3 regions of the Paenibacillus sp. FSL k6-2145 genome follow, and region 2 is predicted to be linked to each of the others. Evidence: riboswitches for the same ligand, from Rfam matches in the RefSeq annotation. Region 2 holds a riboswitch; each other region holds the start of a gene.

Region 1 (3,282 bases), 3.1 Mb from region 2:
GGATCGCCTCCGGTGAGGCATTCTCCACCCCAATGTCACCTTTGCGTGTTGCATCGGCCTCCGGAATGAAGGCATGTTTACAGCCAGGGACCTTATTCGCAATAATTTTACGAATGCGTTCGCCAGCATGATCCGGATCTGTCAGTACAATGACTCCCCGTCTCTCCTGAGCAAGCGCAATCCGCTTCAGAATGCGTTGGTTGATGGCTGATCCACCTGTTTCTATTGTATCGGCTTCAACGGCCCGACGGATAGCTACCGTATCGTCACGGCCTTCCACCACAATGACTTCTTTTATCATGTTCCATTTCTTCCTTTCTAACGCAAAAAGAAGAGGAATATCCTCTTCTCTGCCAAACGGCGGGGGAGACTGAATTCAGACTCCTCCGCCGCATATTCCGCATGAATCATTCATGCAACTATTTTATAGCATTCCCATTTCAAAGTAAAACGATTTTAGTTCGCTTCCGGCTTCACCGGACCGATCACGTAGACCGTCTTGCCTTTTTTACGTCCAAAATTCAGGGCATGCTTCACACTGTCATAATATACATCAATTTTATTGCCTTTGATGGCACCGCCTGTATCTTCCGCACGACGGAATCCCAGACCTTCGATATATACCCACCAGCCAATTGGAATGACTTTGGGATCAACCGCAATGGTGCGCCCTTCCGTTACACGAGTACCGGAAGCTGTTTTAGTACCAATGCCCGGCTCTTCGGAAGAGTAGGCAGTCATGGATACATTTTTAAGTACTTTAGAGTATTTAAAAGAAGTCCCGGATACGGTAATCACTTTGCTGCCCGAGGCAGATGTTTTCTTCGAGTTCGTTGTTGTAGCCTTTTTGGTTGTTGAAGTTTGAGCCGATACGGTCTGAATCTCAGGTTCTTTCACGACCGGTTTTGCTTTGGTGCCGACAGCGATCACTTTATCTACACGATTATTCGCGACAGATTTGCCGACCATTTTTTTGGAGACCAATTCTCCATCCTGAAATACCTTTTCGATATGCTGCACAATTGTGCCTTCTTTGCCGTTCACAACGACACGGTTATCCCCTTTGTACAAGCTAGGGTCAGCCGTTTTAATGACTTTGTAAGCGATCGGTTGCTCTACATCCACTGTACGCTTTGTTACGCGCACTACACGGATCTTCATCTCCGCTTTGATCGCAGTGCCAAGCGCCGGATACACTTTATCATTACTCTCAACTTGAATACCTGATTTTTGAATTGCATCTTCTACCGATGAATCGGTTGTATACAGAGTCTTGGTGTCTCCGTCTGCCGTAATGTTAACTGGAACGGCCCGCTCAATAACGATTCGGTCTCCATCTGTAATCGCCCCATTCATGGACATGGATACCTTATCGTGAGGGCTGACTGTGATCGACTGCTCCTCCAGCATTTCCTGAAGCATTCCTGTACGAGTCTCTACCACCTGAGCCTTGCCATCAATAACCAGTGAAATTTGTTTCCCGGCCTGACCGTAAACGACTAACAAGATCATGATTGTAAGCGCAATTGAGAAAATCGCGATCAATGCCATTTGACGCATGTTCTCATGCTTCCACCGCAACGCGAAAGACTTACTGGATGATCGTGACTCATGGGTCTCTTCTGGTTGGAATGTGCCCACTTCTCCGTCCTCCTTCATAGCCTCGCCGTCTAAAGTAATGCATGATGTCTTTGACGTGACTATACCAAATTTTCTACAGAACACAGATCGGACCAACATAATCCGGTTCTGCACCATGAATCAATCTTCGCAACATGATGTCATCCTCCTGAATACCTACCGTATGATGACAATATTTCTTTTATTCAAAAACAAAAAAGCCAAAGAAAGAGTGTAAGAGGAACTCTTTCGTGGCTTCCGAATGATTTTGAATATCGGAAATTCATGCACGAGGTTGCCTCTCTTTTTCCGCTTGCGAGGTTAGCTGTCGGGTTCGGGCGAAAGAGAGCCGCCCTATCTTGGGTCACCCGCTCATGGCGGACGCCCTTGAATTCACCCCGAGACCCAAAGAAGAAATCAAATACGGCTTCGCAGTTCCCTTCGCTGCTTTTGGGTCAGCGAACGTTGCGCATCGGCCAAATACACCGATGTTTAAGCCCTATTGGTTCCCCCGCTCTCCGTTAACGGAGACTCAGCGAGACTGATTCATGAAAGTAATGTTGTTTCATCGGAAAGTGTCCCTTTGTTCATCCCCCGAACATCTGTCCAATTTTCCGCACAACAATTCACTGAAAAGATGATATCCTGTTTTGATGCATGTTGTAAAGCGTTGATCAAGTACGTTTTTCTGAATATTTGGTTAAAATATTGTAATATTCTTGATTTATTTGAATCAAAGGGCAAATTAACTCCGCTTACCTGCCTTTTTCACCTCATTTGCTCGTTTTTTTAACGAATTCCAAATCGTTCCATGGCATTTTTGGTTGTTATTGCAGCAATTTCCTCCACCGAAATGCCTTTAATTTCCGCAGCTGCCTCTGCAACCAGACGTACATGCGCTGTCTCATTTCGTTTCCCACGATAAGGGTGAGGTGTCAAATATGGAGCATCTGTTTCAATGAAAAACCGGTCCATAGGAACCTTCTCCAGTACCTCTTTGGGCTGCTTTGCATTTTTGAATGTGATCGGTCCTCCGAAGGAGAGATGGAAGCCCATATCGAGACAACTTTTCGCTGTTTCCCAGCTGCCCGAGAACGAGTGCATCACACCACCAACTTCACTCGCTTTCTCTTCACGCAAAATTCTTATGATATCCTCATGTGCATCCCGATTATGAATGACAATTGGCATGTTCACTTCACGAGCCAAAGCAATTTGTTGTCGTAATACGCGATGCTGTATTTCCTTCGGTGAAGTATCCCAATGATAATCCAATCCAATCTCACCGATCGCAACCACTTTTTCATGCTTGCATAAAGATGCAATCCACTCCAAATCACCCTCCTGCATAGTGATCGCATCTACTGGATGCCACCCTACAGCTGCATAGATAAAGTCATATGTTTCAGCGAGTTTCATCGTAGTTGGAATCGTCTCCCGGTTAAAGCCAATGTTGATCATGCGACCAACTCCTGCATCCACAGCACGCTGAATCATGTCCTCGCGGTCCTCGTCGAATTGTGGTGCATCCAGATGTGTATGTGTGTCGAACAGCATCATGTTTGTATCTCCCTTCATGTCGAAATAACGACTATCTTCTTTTTCAAAATTCAATTTGTAAAATTCAATAATTCAATGACTCATACATAAAACATTTTGGGT
Region 2 (3,282 bases):
TTATGTCAGGAAGTTCGTTTATCTTTGTTCAAATGATCCTCCATCAACCTCTCTGCAGTCTGCACGATTTCGTCGATCTGCATCCGCGTGATGGAATCAAAATGAATACCCATGATCACCGTAACGGTTACTTTCAGCTGCAGGGCAGCCTTTCGGGCAAGCCGCTCACACAGCTCTTGTTCCTTATGCCCAGGAATATGTACCGTCGTCCCGCTGACGCGCTCATGATCCACGTAGAACGTGGCTACGGCGCCAATATGCGCCTTTCCTCCGGTAACGAGAAAAACCTTATCCTCTCCTGCTTCAATCACCTGTAAACGTATGGATTTCAAATCATATGTACTCATATCCTATCCACCTATCCTTTTCTATATGTTATATATGGAGGAATTATGGCTGTCATAAGCTAAATCCGCAATGAAACTTCTCACACTACGCATATTTTATGAAACCCCCGGGCATACCAAGAAGAACGTCATTTTGGAAAAGGAGGCCGTTATTATGCGCGTACGCCTCATTATGCTGATGGTTATCGTTATTTTTCTCGGAGGATATCATGCTCCAGTTTCATCGCGGGATGTTTCAAGCCCGCCAAGTGAATCAGTATCAGGTTCGGATTCTGCGGAAGAAGAACAACTGACATTGGGACAGTTACGTCAAAAATATGCCGATACGTTCAAAACCAATGGTCCTTCAACAAAGAAGGTTGCACTGACTTTTGATGATGTACCTGATCCACGGTTTACTCCACCAGTGCTGGATGTATTGAAGAAATACAATGTCAGAGCTACATTCTTCATCGTGGGTAGTCGTGCTGAGAAACATCCGGATCTGGTGAAACGCATCGTTAAGGAAGGGCATATGGTTGGTAATCACAGCTACAATCATCCTGAATTCAGTAAGCTGTCGATGAATGCCTTTCGCAAACAAATTTTACATACCGGGGATATTATTCGACATTTAGCGGGATATACGCCCAAGATAATTCGGCCACCTTATGGAGACATTAATGAAGAACAGCTGCAATGGGCTGCTAGACAACACTATAGCATTGTAAACTGGAACGTTGACTCACTGGACTGGAAAGGCCTCTCCAAGGAAGAGGTGAAGGATAACATCCTATCTGCCGTGAAACCTGGCTCCATCGTTCTGCAACATGCAGGAGGCGGTGTGGGATCTAACCTGAACGGTACGATTGAGGCATTGCCTGAAATAATTGAAGAACTGCGTAACCGGGGGTATGAACTGGTCACCTTGGACGAGATGTTGGGATTGCCAAAGGCCAAAGATTAAGATGACTGCGATAGCAAATAAATGCAATATTAAAAGGGTGCTGTTCAATCGCAAATTAGCGACTGGCAGACACCCTGTTTGAATTTGTTAGATGTAATTTACTTTCTACTTAAGAATGTACAGCTCGATATCCTGAAATCCAAATGTGCTTACGGACTGTTTGCTACCCGGGATAAAGATATCAATCCGGTGACCCTTGATTGCACCGCCCACATCACGCGCTGTGGCTACAAAAGCCTGTTTTGGCAATCCTGGATGGCTATGACCAGTTACCAGTACTTTGGTTCCGAGTGGAATTACACTTGGATCAACTGCAATCGTACCCAGTTCAAGGTCATTTCCGAAATAATCGACTGCACCCCATCCTCCATTTTCAGACGGATCTGCAGAGTATGCCGTTGCTTTCACGTTCACAGCTTTGCTGTAATCAAATGTTTTACCCCAGGCTTGAACCACTTTGTTATCTGCGTTAACGTCCAAGCTTGCTGTGGTAACCGTTTTGGCTTGGGTCTTGCTCTCCGTCGCCGCGGCAGCTACATTGTTTGCCTTACCGGGAATCGTAATTTTCAAACCACCATAAATATTGTAAGGTGAAATGTCGTTATTTGCTTTAACCAACGTGTTCATTGCTACTCCATATTGTTTTGATAAGGTGTAGAAGGTATCCCCTTCTTTGGCCACATGAACTGAATCGGCGTGAGCCGGAACGGCTTGAATGAGCATTGCTGTTGTCAATAATGCTACTGCTGTTTTGGCTATACGTTTCTTGTTAATCATGGTCTTCCTCCCTCATTGTGCCTGCGAAGTTAGTTGTCGGATTCGGATGAGGAGCCCACCCTATAGGTTCTTCATTACATTTAAAACGTTATGTACCCCTAATTCACCCCAAGCAGTGTGCTGTAGATCTTCCCCCTGCACAATCTGCATCGTTACATCCCCCGCACTCCCTGTCCGGAAGTTTCGGCAGAGTTCAATATATCACAATTTTGTAACCTGAACTTGTAGTAATTCTTACCAAATGGTTTTTTAGCATGTAAGCATAATTAAGAATACTGGATACTTTAGAAAAGTTGGGAGATCCGATACTTTACATTTGGTAACAGAATAGTTACTTTTTCGAATTCATACGTGATTATTATCCATAAAAAATAGCGTTACCGACTCGAAGTCAGTAACGCTATTTGATCACTTCGTTTAGAGTACTTTCGCAAGAAAATCACGTGTACGTGAATTTTTTGGTGCTCCAAACACCTCATCAGGTGTTCCCTCTTCTACAATAACCCCGCCATCCATGAACAGGATCCGGTCTCCCACTTCACGTGCAAAACCCATCTCATGTGTTACGATGACCATCGTCATCCCGCCTTCTGCAAGACGTTTCATGACATCCAACACTTCACCGACCATCTCGGGGTCCAGTGCCGAAGTAGGCTCGTCAAACAGCATCACATGCGGCTGCATGGCCAATGCTCTAGCAATGGCGATCCGCTGCTTCTGTCCACCAGACAGCTGATTCGGGAATGTATCTTTTTTATCGTACAAGCCCACGGTGTTAAGCAGATCAGCAGCAATTTTCTCCGCTTCCTGAGTGGATTGTTTCTTCACTTTAATTGGAGCAATCGTGATGTTTTGCTGAACCGTTTTGTGTGGGAACAGGTTGAAATGCTGGAACACCATGCCCATTTTTTCCCGAGTTGCATTAATGTTGTGCTTCGGATCAGTGATTGACACGCCTTCAAAATCAATCTCACCCGAGGTAGGCTGTTCCAACAGGTTCAGACAACGTAAGAAAGTACTTTTACCTGAACCGGAAGGGCCGATGACTACGACAACCTCACCTTTGCCAATTGTCACGTTAATGCCTTTAAGCACATCGTTATTTCCATAAGATTTGTGTAATTGTCTAACGTCTATCACTTGCACTCAACTTCCTTTCCAGTCGTCCCAGCAGCTTGGACAAAATGAACGTTAATACAAAGTAGATGGCTG
Region 3 (3,282 bases), 1.7 Mb from region 2:
CGTAATTTTCACCTTGTTAAACCAAGCCTCAGCTCCTTTAATGGATGCGGTAATTTTAGCGTTAGCAGGTCTGGTTTTTAGAAATTTAACAATCGTTACACTCTCTCCAGCTGTCAGCGATGGCACTTCGTAGATTCTTGCGCTCGCTGGTTTAAGGGAACTGGAATCATGTTGTTGTCCCCATGCTGTCAGCTTACCACCTGAAACGACTTGTGTATTCAGAATCGCCTCCACACCTTTGGCAACTGAATTTTTACTGCGGTTAGCAAGTGTGCTGTCGATAAATGAAAAATCACCTTTGCGGGCTGCTACTTCATCCAGCATGATCATTACATTAATCATGGCATCATCATTATAGGTAATGTGCTTGTGATATCCGGAGCTTTGGTAGACCTGTGGCCATCCTCCGTTTGAATACTGCATGTTGATCAAAAAGTTAATTCCTTTGATTGCAGCTGTGGAGTATCGCGGATCATTCGTCTTTTTAAACTCCTTCGCCAATCTTCTAATTTCTGAGTATGTAGCCTTGTTGTCTATCGTGGACTTCGCCCACTCTCCACTTGTCTGTTTATAATCTTTTCTCCAACCTCCATCTGGCAGCTGGTTCTTCAAAATATCAGAAATACTCGCTGTAGTACCCGATGCATCCGCAGCAGATACCGTCCCTACAGGGAGAACTGCCATTCCAACTGCTGAGAACACCATCGTACATGCCAGGACAAAAGTAATTATTTTCTTCGCTTTCAAATGTAACACTCTCCTATGTTCGTTTTTATAAATCTGCCACTTCTACTTTACCTATGATAAGCGTCCCCAAACCTCCTTTATTTGTATTTATCGCATAATAAAATCAATTTTAATCCAATATGTGGATTGGATAATCAGATAATATGCAAAAAATCGATTTTTGTCAATATATGCAACTTAATGAATATAATCTCTCTAATTCTACATAACGGAATAGTTCTTTTAACTCATGACAAACCTATTTATTTATCCAAATTCGTCTTAAACGAATCAATAATGACGTTTTTGTCATGAATGATACCCAAACTTAATCCCTTCTTTCATATAAAAACCTTAATTCCGCTAACATTGAGGTATTACGAAGGGTTTTAAATGGGTTTGACAATTACGCATTTATGCAATATAGTTTCAAATAGTTACAAAAACTTAATTATTCATTGCCGAGTTTCATGTTTGAAAACGGGGGAACCAATTTGGGTGAATTATTCTTATACATAGGAAATATAGGGAACCTTCTACCGAACCCTTAGCTAACTCCGTAGGCATCGAAGGGAGAACATTGATTTTGAAAAAACTGATTATCTCCATTTTTGGAGCAGCTGTATTATTTACATCCGGGGCAACAAGCACAGAGGCAAGCAGTATCAACTCCGTAGTGAACAACATGACAGGTATTCCTTACAAATGGGGTGGCACGACTGTAGCCGGCTTCGACTGTTCTGGTTTTATGAGATATCTTTTCAACAAATACAGCATTGAATTGCCACGTACTTCTCAGCAGCAAGCCAAAGCAGGTACTCCGGTAGCCAAAAGCAATGTTCGGACAGGTGATCTGGTGTTCTTTAATACAACAGGCAAAGGCATTTCACATACAGGTGTATATATCGGCGGCGGACAATTCGCTCATGCCTCCAGCAGTAAAGGTGTAAGCATCACGAAGTTATCGAATCCATACTTCAATGACCGCTATGTAACAGCACGTCGGGTAACTGGACAGTTTATGTATGATAAAATGTTAGGTAAAATGTAATTCACATACAAAAAGGCATCGGTTATTAACCGGATGCCTTTTTTGTACTTAAAATGTATGTTGCATTGCTTACTAATGCAGCGCCTTCTGCACTCGCATCGCACCCTGAGACAGGGCATGTCCTCCTCCAACAGCTCCGGCCACGGCTACGGTCTCCATAATCTCCTGATCTGTTGCACCCTTGGCACGTGCTTCTTCTACATGGTAGAAGGTACATACCTCATTGTTGGCGAATAATCCAATGCCAAGTGCAATTAGCTGTTTTGTCTTGGCATCAATCACGCCTGGTTGGAAGCATTCTCCCGTAAACTCATGATATGACTTCACCACACCTGGCAGTACATCGCTTAATGCTCCAATCTGATCCTTGTAGGCATGAACTTTATCATTCATCAATGTCATGGCTTGTAGCACACCCTCTCGGCTATAGTTACAGATCTTCCTCACTGTACCTATCTTCTCTCCCGAGTGAGTCAATTATGCCAAGAAATCATGGTAATTCCAAACATTTAACGCTCATGGCTCTGCCATAATTATAAGCTGTTACTCACTAAGTGGACTCTGGCGCGGCTCACTGAACAGCTGATATTTGTAACTGCGATCCAGCTTAACGACACGTCGATTCTGACGACGGATAAGTACCTGCTGGCCATCCCAGGCAACAACAATCCCGGTTACATCGTTAGATTCCAGCTCGTCCCGTACTACTCTTACTTTCTCACCTGACAGACGCAGGGCGTCCAGTTCTGTATCACTTATCATCTTCATGGCTCCTATATTCCAAATTTATTTACAAAAAGAGACCTAAATGAAATGTCATTTAGGTCTCACGTGACTGTATTGGACTGTCATGTCATTCGAAATTATGTCCCGACTGAAAGTTACCGCTGCGCGTGCTCTTTGCTGTCGTTCTTCTCGAACCAAAAATCAAGCACTTTGGCAGACATCACACGTTCTTCAAGGTACTCCACTTGATGCGGTGTAAATTGTTCTTTCCAAGAGAAGGACAACTCTTCGCATAAGCCTACAATCGTCAGTAATTCTGACCAGGCAACATAGCGTTTGTACCAGAAAAATTGAGGATGTTCAATCATATAGGGATAAAGGTCATCGAATTCCGTATGTTTACAATCCAGGGCACGTTCAAAATGAACTTTCGATTCCGCCAGCTTATCATTGAAAAATTGTTCTGTTGCCGGTTGGTTCCCCATGGTGTTGCCTCCTCTCCCTAACATAACCCCATTATAAATGAAATCGGCGGTCATGCAAAGGCATAGTTCAAAAAATAGGCCCTATTCCTTTAAAATGTCACATTTCGTTATCGTCAAATTGTACCGTACCATCGTTCAGGGAACGAATGCGTACCAAGGCTTCCACCGGAATACCCTGTTCACGAATCGTGCGTGCCCCTGCCTGAAAACTTTTCTCGACCACAACGCCGAATCCGACAAGTTCCGCACCGGAACGCTCGATAATTTTGATGACGCCACGAGCGGCATCGCCAT

The links. Region 2 has a riboswitch for cyclic di-AMP ahead of NZ043_RS26935 (3D domain-containing protein). Riboswitches for the same ligand answer to the same signal wherever they lie in the genome.
Region 1: it holds a riboswitch for cyclic di-AMP, as region 2 does, so the genes downstream of both, NZ043_RS09465 (3D domain-containing protein) here and NZ043_RS26935 (3D domain-containing protein) in region 2, are expected to answer to the same signal.
Region 3: it holds a riboswitch for cyclic di-AMP, as region 2 does, so the genes downstream of both, NZ043_RS19680 (C40 family peptidase) here and NZ043_RS26935 (3D domain-containing protein) in region 2, are expected to answer to the same signal.

What each region holds. Positions count from the first base shown of each region.
Region 1 covers NZ_CP150267.1:2,156,611-2,159,892, reverse strand. The annotation lists gene rnmV (ribonuclease M5) at 1-301, opposite strand, end outside; gene NZ043_RS09465 (3D domain-containing protein) at 457-1,641, opposite strand; cyclic di-AMP (ydaO/yuaA leader) riboswitch at 1,915-2,168, opposite strand; gene NZ043_RS09460 (TatD family hydrolase) at 2,410-3,180, opposite strand.
Region 2 covers NZ_CP150267.1:6,124,436-6,127,717, forward strand. The annotation lists gene NZ043_RS26925 (hypothetical protein) at 6-347, opposite strand; gene NZ043_RS26930 (polysaccharide deacetylase family protein) at 502-1,293, shown strand; gene NZ043_RS26935 (3D domain-containing protein) at 1,399-2,070, opposite strand; cyclic di-AMP (ydaO/yuaA leader) riboswitch at 2,073-2,269, opposite strand; gene NZ043_RS26940 (amino acid ABC transporter ATP-binding protein) at 2,488-3,210, opposite strand; gene NZ043_RS26945 (ABC transporter substrate-binding protein/permease) at 3,197-3,282, opposite strand, start outside.
Region 3 covers NZ_CP150267.1:4,404,373-4,407,654, reverse strand. The annotation lists gene pelA (pectate lyase) at 1-756, opposite strand, end outside; cyclic di-AMP (ydaO/yuaA leader) riboswitch at 1,176-1,307, shown strand; gene NZ043_RS19680 (C40 family peptidase) at 1,313-1,777, shown strand; gene NZ043_RS19675 (carboxymuconolactone decarboxylase family protein) at 1,850-2,179, opposite strand; gene NZ043_RS19670 (hypothetical protein) at 2,321-2,539, opposite strand; gene NZ043_RS19665 (hypothetical protein) at 2,659-2,988, opposite strand; gene NZ043_RS19660 (xanthine phosphoribosyltransferase) at 3,086-3,282, opposite strand, start outside.